DNA from 3 places in the Daejeonella sp. AP26 genome. Region 2 is predicted to be linked to each of the others. Evidence: riboswitches for the same ligand, from Rfam matches in the RefSeq annotation. Region 2 holds a riboswitch; each other region holds the start of a gene.
What was found. A riboswitch is a leader RNA that binds a small molecule or an ion and turns the genes downstream of it on or off. The one in region 2 is predicted to bind cobalamin.
Positions count from the first base shown of each region.

Region 1 (3,281 bases), 1.7 Mb from region 2:
AATACCCGCGCCCGTGTTACCAGCGGATAAGTTTCTTAACAGTACCAGCTCTGTCACTTTTTGTCGGGCAAAAGCCAGCCATTGCTTGATTTCAGAAGTTAGCACAGCTTCGTTTGTTTCGTTGTTCAGATCACAGGGTGAGTGGATCAAAGAGCACGACGGCGCTATCCATACCCGCTCAGAACCAAGTTTCTCTTTCGCTTTTTCAATAATAGCAAGCGACCCGTCAAAATAATTTTTCCAGATATTACGGCCATCTACAATGCCTAATGACAGTATTGTTTTATCTGGCAAATGTGCCATCACCTCTTCCAGTTGTTGTGGTGCCCGAACCACGTCGATATGTAATACATCCACCGGCAGAGCGGTAGCTACAGAGATATTGTTTCCCAGGCCTTCAAAATAGGTAGCCAATACGATTTTTAAGAATGGAAATTCCTTACGTAGTCGCTTATAAGTCGCTCTAAAAACCGTCTGTTCTTTCTCACTCAGATCAAGCGATAAAAACGGTTCATCGAATTGCACCCACTCTGCGCCAAGACCGTTCAGCTTATTCAATATTTCAATGTAAACCGGCAGAAGATTTTTGATCAGGTCAATCTTTTCAAAACCCGCTTCTTTTTCTTTACCTAATAACAGGTAAGACACCGGGCCGATCAGCACAGGTTTTGTCATAATGCCAAGTTGTTTGGCATCGTAAAACTCATCAATAATCTTAGTTGAAAATAACTTAAACTGCTGATCTTTATAAAACTCCGGGACGATATAATGGTAATTGGTATTAAACCATTTGGTCAATTCCATAGCACTGATATCCAGTCCGTCTTTTTGATAGCCGCGGGCCATAGCAAAGTACAGATCAAGTTCTTCATTCCCGTTCTTTTGTATCACTTTATGATAACGTTTGGGAATTGCTCCGAACATTAGTGAATGATCCAAAACATGGTCATAATAGGAGAAATCGTTTGATGGGATCAGATCAATACCTGCATCCTTTTGTATCTGCCAATTTTCATGACGGATAGTTTTCCCTACGGTAAGCACACTTTTAAGCCCCGTTTTGCCTGCCCAATAGTTCTCGCAGACTTTTTTTAACTCACGTTGGCTACCAGTTCGCGGGTAGCCGAGGTTTTGCGTTAGCATTTTCTTTTAATGATTAAATGAATAAATCGGTTAAAAGCTCTTCAGCTAAACTTCGCAATGCGTTATGATAAGAAAATGGAAAGTGTGAATACTGCCTGTCTTTAGAGTATATGACCCAAATCAAATCCATTCAGGATTTATTAAGCAAACCAGACCTGACCATAGCTTCTAATCGCGAAAGCATTGTCAATTCAGTAAGTGGCAGGTCTCCTGGCTTGTAACATTTTTACCGTCCTTCCCATTCCGGAAACCGGCAGTGGACATAATTGGCAAAAACTTTTTGTGTTACTTACAGTTGCGCGACAGCTCGTGATTTGCACACGATTCCCTATTAATCTACAATTAAGTAAAACCTATACTGGTTGATGAAGAAAGTAAAGAACTTGTTTCGGCGCAAATGTAAGTAATAACGATGTAATTGCTGAAGCCTTACCTCACAAATAAGTTTATTCAGGATTGCGATATTACCCGCTCTCATACCTTTCGGGAGTCTATATCCGTCAGGTTAAGTGCCTCTTCATTCCTGTCCTGCCAGGAGAGGCTTGTCCTCACCAAACTTTGGGTGGTTAAAAAAGACGGGCAGGCGGAATTGGTATATGCCCGTTCAGACCAACAAATTATGGCTGCATAGCAGGGCAATTCCATCAGGAGATTGCAAGACCAGAATAAAAATTAAATAAACTAGTAATACTTTATACCTTTACAAAAACTTTAGGGGTGCCTTGCGCTGAGAAATACCCTTTGAACCTGATGCAGTTAGTACTGCCGAAGGGAAAAGTAGAACAACTTACAAGTTGTTTACCATTCCTCCAACGGGTCCATTCCTTTAGTTTATTAAATTTTAAACAGGATGGAAATTACCGTAAACCAGCAAAGTTATCCCATTGTTATCCCTTGCTCCCTGCAGCAAATGCTTGACACTGTTATTCAACAGCCTGCCAAAGGCATCGCTGTTGCTGTCAATCAGGAAATTATTGCTAAAGGCGACTGGTCAGGCCACCTTTTAAATCCCGGCGATAATCTCACTATCATCAAAGCCACCCAAGGCGGATAATTACACACCCAAATTATGAAAACTGAAAACATTCCTGGAGAACAAGTGATCAGCCGTACACCCTTCCCGGGGTCACGCAAAATTTATGTCAAAGGTCAGCTGCATAACATCGAAATAGCGATGCGTGAAGTGAGCCTGGCTGAAACTAAATTGCATGGGCGATTTGGCGAAACAGAGCCTAATGCGCCCGTCACTATTTATGATACCAGCGGCCCCTATACCGATCCGGATACAGAGATCGATGTGAAACAAGGTTTGCCGCGGCTGCGTGAGCAATGGATCATAGACCGTGGCGATGTAGAACAGCTGGAACATATTTCATCAGACTACGGAAACCAGCGCGCCCATGATCAAAATCTGGACGCATTACGATTTGCGCACATCAGCAAACCTTATAGGGCAAAGCCGGGAATGAATGTATCACAGATGCACTACGCCAGGAAGGGCATTATCACGCCCGAAATGGAATACATAGCTATCCGGGAAAACCAGCGCATCGATTTATTGAAAGAGCAATTGAACGACCAGTATGAGGTGATGTCACATCAGCACCCCGGCCAAAGTTTTGGTGCCAATACACCCAAAGGATATATTACACCCGAATTTGTACGCCAGGAAGTGGCAGCTGGCCGGGCTGTTATTCCATCGAACATCAACCATCCGGAAAGCGAGCCGATGATCATCGGGCGTAACTTCCTGGTAAAGATCAATGCCAATATCGGCAACTCGGCAGTTACCTCCGGTATCGAAGAAGAAGTAGAGAAAGCGGTTTGGGCCTGCCGCTGGGGCGCCGATACGATTATGGACCTGTCTACCGGAAAGAACATTCACGAAACCCGGGAATGGATCATCCGAAATACGCCGGTACCTGTCGGCACGGTGCCTATTTACCAGGCATTGGAAAAAGTGAATGGCAAAGCCGAAGACCTGACCTGGGAACTTTTCAGGGATACCCTGATCGAGCAAGCCGAACAAGGCGTGGATTATTTCACTATCCATGCAGGTGTATTGTTGCGTTATGTTCCGCTTACAGCCAGGCGTATTACAGGAATTGTATCACGAGGCGGCTCTATTATGGCTAAAT
Region 1 covers NZ_CM155286.1:2,151,859-2,155,139, reverse strand. Annotated here, with positions in the region: gene metE (5-methyltetrahydropteroyltriglutamate--homocysteine S-methyltransferase) at 1-1,143, opposite strand, end outside; cobalamin riboswitch at 1,327-1,515, opposite strand; TPP riboswitch at 1,847-1,934, shown strand; gene thiS (sulfur carrier protein ThiS) at 1,994-2,197, shown strand; gene thiC (phosphomethylpyrimidine synthase ThiC) at 2,213-3,281, shown strand, end outside.
Region 1: it holds a riboswitch for cobalamin, as region 2 does, so the genes downstream of both, metE (5-methyltetrahydropteroyltriglutamate--homocysteine S-methyltransferase) here and AC1MCB_RS16605 (ribonucleoside-diphosphate reductase small subunit) in region 2, are expected to answer to the same signal.

Region 2 (3,281 bases):
ATGCCGGCTTGCAGGCAAGCGATCGTTTATTTCAACTACGAAACTTAGCTAGCCGGTCAAAATAGGCTGAGCTGTCCCGTCACCTTCTCCACTTTCTGACGAATCTCCGGCTCGCCGAAATTGGAGAGTGAAATACCCAATAACCGGATCTTCTTTTCTTCCGGAAAGGTGCTTGTCAATAGTTGTTTGGCAGTTGTGCTGATGGTTTCGAAATCTGCAACGTGAGTGACGAAGGATTTGTTTCGAGTGATTTGCCTGAAGTCACTGTATTTGATCTTTAAGGTGATGGTGCGACCTTTCAGATTGCGTTTTTCTAAACGCTTACAAACGAGCTCGGCGATCCGGTCGAGCTCAGCTTCCATTTCTTCAATGTCTGTCAGGTCGCGGCCGAAGGTGTCCTCAGCAGCTAAAGATTTGGTTTCACGGTGTGGCTGTACGGGACGCTCATCAATGCCTCTGACAATCCGGTAGTAGAAGCGGCCCGCTTTCCCAAACCTTTGTATCAGTTGCTCTTCAGGAAGTTTCTTAAGATCAGCACCGGTATGTAAACCCATACTCTTCATCTTCCCGGCAGTTACTTTGCCTACCCCATGAAACTTTTCAACCGGCAGATTTTCCATGAAGGCTTTAATAGCTGAAGGGCCTATGAATTTTAAGCCATCCGGTTTATTAATATCCGAGGCTATTTTGGCCACAAACTTATTGATGGAAACCCCGGCGGAAGCAGTTAACTGCAACTCGTCTTTGATGGCCGCTTTGATCTGCTGAGCAATCTCGAGTGCGGAGCCAATATTAAGCTTATCTTCGGTAACATCCAGGTAGGCTTCATCCAGCGATAATGGCTCGATGAGATCGGTATAGCGGCTGAAGATTTCGCGGATCCTTGAAGAAACTTCTTTGTAGGCATCAAACCGCGGGCGTACAAACAGGGTATGGGGACAAAGCTGCAAAGCCTGCTTAGCGGACATGGCCGAGCGGATGCCGTACTTACGGGCTTCGTAGCTGGCCGCCGCCACCACTCCTCCGCGACCTTGTGGTGAACCACCCACAACGAGAGGTTTGCCGCGGTATTCCGGATTATCACGCTGTTCCACCGACGCGTAGAAAGCATCCATATCAATATGAATGATCTTGCGGTGGGCTGTTACTGGTGGAATCATGGATCGGTTTACAAAAGCAAATTTACGATTATGGTAATATGGCAATGTGAGAATTTGTTAATGTGCTAGTAGGGGAATATGGTAATGTGGTAATACGGAAATGTGCTAATGTGAGGCTGTGGTTCCACTGTCGGGAAGTTTCTTGAAAATTTCTACATGAATTGCTATATTGAAGTAGTACGATCCTGCTGAAAGCTGATTGCTGAAACCTAATACCTGATACCTAATACCTGATACCTATTTGTTAACAACTCCACTCCTGTTCATAAGTTCCCCTTTGCGGCTGCAGACGAAAGAATACCTTTGCATTAATAAGTTCTTTCTTATAGATCATTCAAGTTCATATCCGGGTATACATTGTATTCGGATATGATTAAAAGGGAATCGTGTGTAAACCACGAGCTGACGTGCAACTGTAAATAATCGTATCATTTGATGCGGTTATCAGCCAGACACCTGCCATAATGATTTTGTCAAAACTTTCACGAATAAGGTTTTGGCGAAAGCCCGTACGCGTTACAACGTCCTGTTGTTAATGCCCATCTGACTTTTGTCAATTCCTGTAAAGCTTTTTTATACCATCATTTATGCAACAGGAAGAAGTATTGTTAAAAGAGAATAAGGATCGTTTCGTGATCCTTCCCATCAACTATCCCGCTATCTGGGAGATGTACAAAAAACATGAAGCCAGTTTCTGGACGGCTGAAGAGATCGACCTTTCGGCAGATCAGAAAGACTGGCAGGCCTTGAATGGCGGCGAAAGGCATTTTATTTCGCATGTTCTGGCCTTTTTTGCCGCCAGCGACGGGATTGTCAATGAGAACCTCGCGGTCAATTTTATGCGTGAGGTACAGGTGCCTGAAGCCCGCTGTTTTTACGGCTTTCAGATCATGATGGAAAATATCCATTCGGAAACCTATGCGCTGCTGATCGATTCGTATGTTAAAGATCCCAAAGAAAAAGACCGGCTATTCCATGCTATTGACACCATCCCCTGTGTGCGTAAGAAGGCAGAATGGGCATTGCGATGGATCGACAAAGGTTCTTTTGCCGAACGGCTTGTCGCTTTTGCGGCTGTCGAGGGCATCTTCTTTAGCGGCAGCTTCTGTTCCATCTTCTGGCTTAAAAAACGAGGCCTGATGCCCGGACTAACCTTCAGCAATGAGCTTATCTCGCGGGATGAAGGACTTCACTGTGAGTTCGCCTGCCTGCTTTATGGCATGCTGAAGAACAAGCTTCCACAGGAGGACGTAATTGCTATCATACAGGAGGCCGTTGAGATCGAAAAGGAGTTCATCACCGAAGCGCTCCCGGTCAACCTGATCGGAATGAACAGCGGCTTGATGAGTCAGTATATTGAGTTTGTTGCCGACCGCTGGCTGGACGAGCTGGGCTGCGAAAAGATCTACCAGGCTACGAATCCTTTTGATTTTATGGAAATGATCTCCCTGCAGGGAAAAACCAACTTCTTCGAGAAGCGAGTGGGTGATTACCAGAAAAGTGGGGTTCTGTCGGCCGGAGAAATGCAGGGCTTTTCGCTGGATGAGGAGTTTTGAGAGAGGTTGGAGGTTTAGATTGAAGGGAAGAGGCTATTGCCCAGACCTAACACCTAATACCTAACCCCTAATACCTAATACCTAATACCTAAAAAATGTTCGTAATAAAAAGAGACGGAAAACAAGAATCCGTAAAGTTTGATAAAATAACAGCCCGGATAGAAAAGCTGTGCTACGGTCTGTCAGCCCTGGTTGATCCGGTCGAGGTAGCCAGGAAAGTGATCGAAGGTTTGTACGACCGGGTCACCACCTCCGAACTGGACAACCTAGCTGCTGAAACCGCAGCTTCCTTAACCACCACGCATCCGGATTATGCTTTGCTGGCTTCCCGTATTGCAGTCTCTAACCTGCATAAGAACACCATCAAATCGTTTTCGGAAACAATGCGAACGTTGCACGACTATGTGGACAGCAAGACCGGAAAAAAAGCTTCGCTGCTGGCGGACGACGTTTGGGCCGTTATTGAAAATAATGCGGAGATCCTGGATAGCTCCATCATCTATGACCGTGACTTCGGCTTCGACTATTTTGGCTTTAAAACTCTCGAAAAGTCATACCTTCTGAA
Region 2 covers NZ_CM155286.1:3,900,959-3,904,239, reverse strand. Annotated here, with positions in the region: gene dinB (DNA polymerase IV) at 57-1,160, opposite strand; cobalamin riboswitch at 1,482-1,638, shown strand; gene AC1MCB_RS16605 (ribonucleoside-diphosphate reductase small subunit) at 1,748-2,716, shown strand; gene AC1MCB_RS16600 (ribonucleoside-diphosphate reductase subunit alpha) at 2,812-3,281, shown strand, end outside.

Region 3 (3,281 bases), 2.4 Mb from region 2:
CCACGAAGTAGGCATTGTCGATAATATAGCCGTACGAATCCCCGTATTTATTAAAGATCCGGACGTCAGGGTCTATCACGGCGTCCTTTTCGCGTCCGTAGTACAGCATCTTGCTATAAGAAGGCCAGAATTCTGTTGAATCATATTTAGGAAAGTCACTTTCGGAAGGCAGCATCGACATGTATTTGTAGATCAGCTTATAATCATCCGCTCTAAGATTAAAACGTTCTTTTTTAGGGAAAGCTTCCGGAAAGAAGAGCTTTTTCAGCACCAGTTGCTGGTCCTCAACGGTATAAACGTTTTTATCAGCAAAGGAGTAGGGTTCATTAACCAGATGATCATTTGCGTCCATATAACCCTTTCCCCGAGTCAGGTTCTGCAGTTCAAGGGGGTAATCCTTCGGGTCGTATTGAGCTTTCTGGCTGTATACCAATTTATCGCCATTGTAAAAAGAGATGGGGTTAGTATGCTTCGCTGATTCTCCGGAATCGCCAATCGCCAGCCGGTTTAAGATCCTGCTCTTTGTTAAACCATTTTTCTGAAGCTTTTTATTGATCTCAGCCCTGCCCACAAATTCATAGATCCGGTTGTAAGCATCATTATCACTGGTTAAAAGAATTTTTTTAATGTAGTGATCGATGTTGGGTAATCCTGTCTGAGATGAACTGTCTCTCCGCACTTTGGTTTGTCCGGCAAAACTGCTGTCGGTCAGCATGGTCGACTCCTTAGTCAGCCCTTTGATATCTAAGCTGTTGATTTTCTCCAAAGCAAAAATGGCAGCGGGCAACTTTACTGTACTGGCCGGATAGAAGTACCAGGACGGATCCAGACGATAGCCAAATGACTTGAAATGCGGCATGTTATCTTCATCCCGTTCTATTCGGGTAAAGAGTATCTGTATTTCATTTTTAGTGGGATTCTTTAAGATATTGCCGAAAAGCACCTGGTTGTCCTTCAGTAATTTCTCTAAATATTGAGTATCGATATAATCTTTTGACTGGCTATAAGAACTCTGGAAAATCATTAGAATCAATAAAAAGATTAACATGCCTTGTTTCATCTGCTAAATATAAAGAATATGTCAGGATGATTTATTGGCAGAATGGGTTTGTAAATACTTCAGGTTGTTTTACATTTGCAGCGCTTTTGGTTCCCGGTGTCGCAATCGGGATGAAAAGGGAAAACGGTGTAAATCCGTTACTGTCCCGCAGCTGTAAGCTCCAAGTACCGGCGTTCAATCTAAGTCACTGTTCTGTAGAATGGGAAGACGAACCAAGGGGAGTAAGTCAGAAGACCTGCCAAAGATTTATTAATTCATAGCTTTCGGGGATTGAAGCTTGAATGAGCGTTTACGGTTACCGTATACGGTCATTTAAAGTATTCTGATGTACTGTTTGCTGTGAGTATTTATCACTCACAACAAAATGAAAACAAAAAAGAATTATGTTGCTGCAGGCCTGGGGCTTGCACAACTGGTATTGCTGAGCGGCAATGCCCTGGCTCAGCAGGAGCCTGTGCGAGACCTGAATGAAGTGGTTGTAACCGCAACCCGATCCTCCAAGAAACAGTCTGAAATTGGTAAAGTTGTCCGGGTGATTTCCGCCGAAACCCTTTCAAAAAGCCAGGGCCGCAGTCTCCCTGAGATCTTAAACAACGTCGCAGGATTAACTATCGGCGGCAATGGCAATACGCCCGGCGACATCAAAGCTGTTTATCTGCGAGGCGCCGCGCCTGGAAACACGCTGATCCTGATTGACGGGATTCCCGTTAATGACGCTTCGAATATTAGCGGCGAGTATAATATCGCAGCCCTGCCGGTTGAGCAGATCGAACGCATAGAGATTTTGAAAGGCGGGAATTCCACCTTATATGGCTCTGATGCCGTTGCAGGTGTTATAAATATCATCACCAAAAAAGGCTCTGGCAAACTCACCGCAAGCTTACTGGCTACAGGCGGAAGCTACGAGACTTACAAGCAGGTGTTAGGGCTGAATGGCCAGATCGGTAAAACATCTATCGCTATCAATGGCTCGAATTTAGATTCGAAGAACTATTCTACTGCTTCTCCAGCGCAGGGAGAAACGAACTTCGATAAAGACAACTTTACACAACGGTCCGTAAGCTTAAATCTCGGGCAGCAGGTCTCAGAAAGTTTTCTACTAAGAGCGAATGTACAGGCGAACGGTAACCAGGCCGGCCTGGATAATGGCGCTTTCGCCGATGCTATCGACTACAATTATCGCAAAAACTCTATTCTTGCTGGTTTAGGCGGAAAGCTAAACTTCAATAACGGCGACTTCAACTTTAACCTGAGTCAAAATAATGTGAAAAACCTGTTCGACAACCAGGAGTCAATAACGAATAACAAAGGAGAGATCTCTCAAATTGAAGCAGGTGTGAATTATCAGCTGCTGAGCTTCCTCGATCTCACCAGCGGGGCCAGTTTTAAACGATCAGCTACAGAACAAAGCAATCCATATTCCGCTGCACTTGTGGCTGATAACGATATCAAGAGCTTATTCACCTCGCTGTTCTTTAAAACCAACAGCGGTTTCCATGCAGAGTTGGGCGGACGGGTGAATGATCATAGCCAATATGGCGAAAATTTCACTTACACCGTCAACCCTTCGTATGTATTTAATGACCGGTACAAGTTCTTTGTAAACGTTTCTTCTGCCTACCGCGTTCCTTCGCTATACCAGTTGTTTTCAGAGTATGGCAACCTGGATCTAAAACCCGAGACCTCGCGCACCTATGAAGCTGGCTTTGACTTTGATCTGCTTCCGCAGAAGTTGAATGTTAATGTTTCATATTTCAATCGGGAGATCGAAGATGTAATTGATTTCGGTCAGCTGAGTCCGAATCAATTCGGCTATATCAATCAGAATGAGCAGAAAGACAAGGGCTTTGAAATAGAACTGAGTACTAATCCTTTCCAGGCGGTGAGTTTAAATGCGTTCTATGCCTATGTAGACGGTGAGATGACCTCGCCATCCGCCACTGCATTTAACTTGTTCAGGCGTCCTAAAAACACCTTCGGTGCCAGTATGGGAATTAGCATGGGAGCGAAGGTTGATGTTAATTTAACTTATAAGTTCACCGGAAACCGGGAAGACTTCTATTTTGACTCTTCATTTAACCAGGTGAGCGCCACGTTAGCTTCTTATAATATGCTGGATGCTTATATTCAATACAAGCCGGCTTCTAAACTTACTTTGTTCGCGGATGTTAAAAATCTATTAGACGAGGATTACCTCGAGTTCGCCGGGTACACCACCCGG
Region 3 covers NZ_CM155286.1:1,536,926-1,540,206, reverse strand. Annotated here, with positions in the region: gene AC1MCB_RS06655 (serine hydrolase) at 1-1,024, opposite strand, end outside; cobalamin riboswitch at 1,131-1,317, shown strand; gene AC1MCB_RS06650 (TonB-dependent receptor plug domain-containing protein) at 1,425-3,281, shown strand, end outside.
Region 3: it holds a riboswitch for cobalamin, as region 2 does, so the genes downstream of both, AC1MCB_RS06650 (TonB-dependent receptor plug domain-containing protein) here and AC1MCB_RS16605 (ribonucleoside-diphosphate reductase small subunit) in region 2, are expected to answer to the same signal.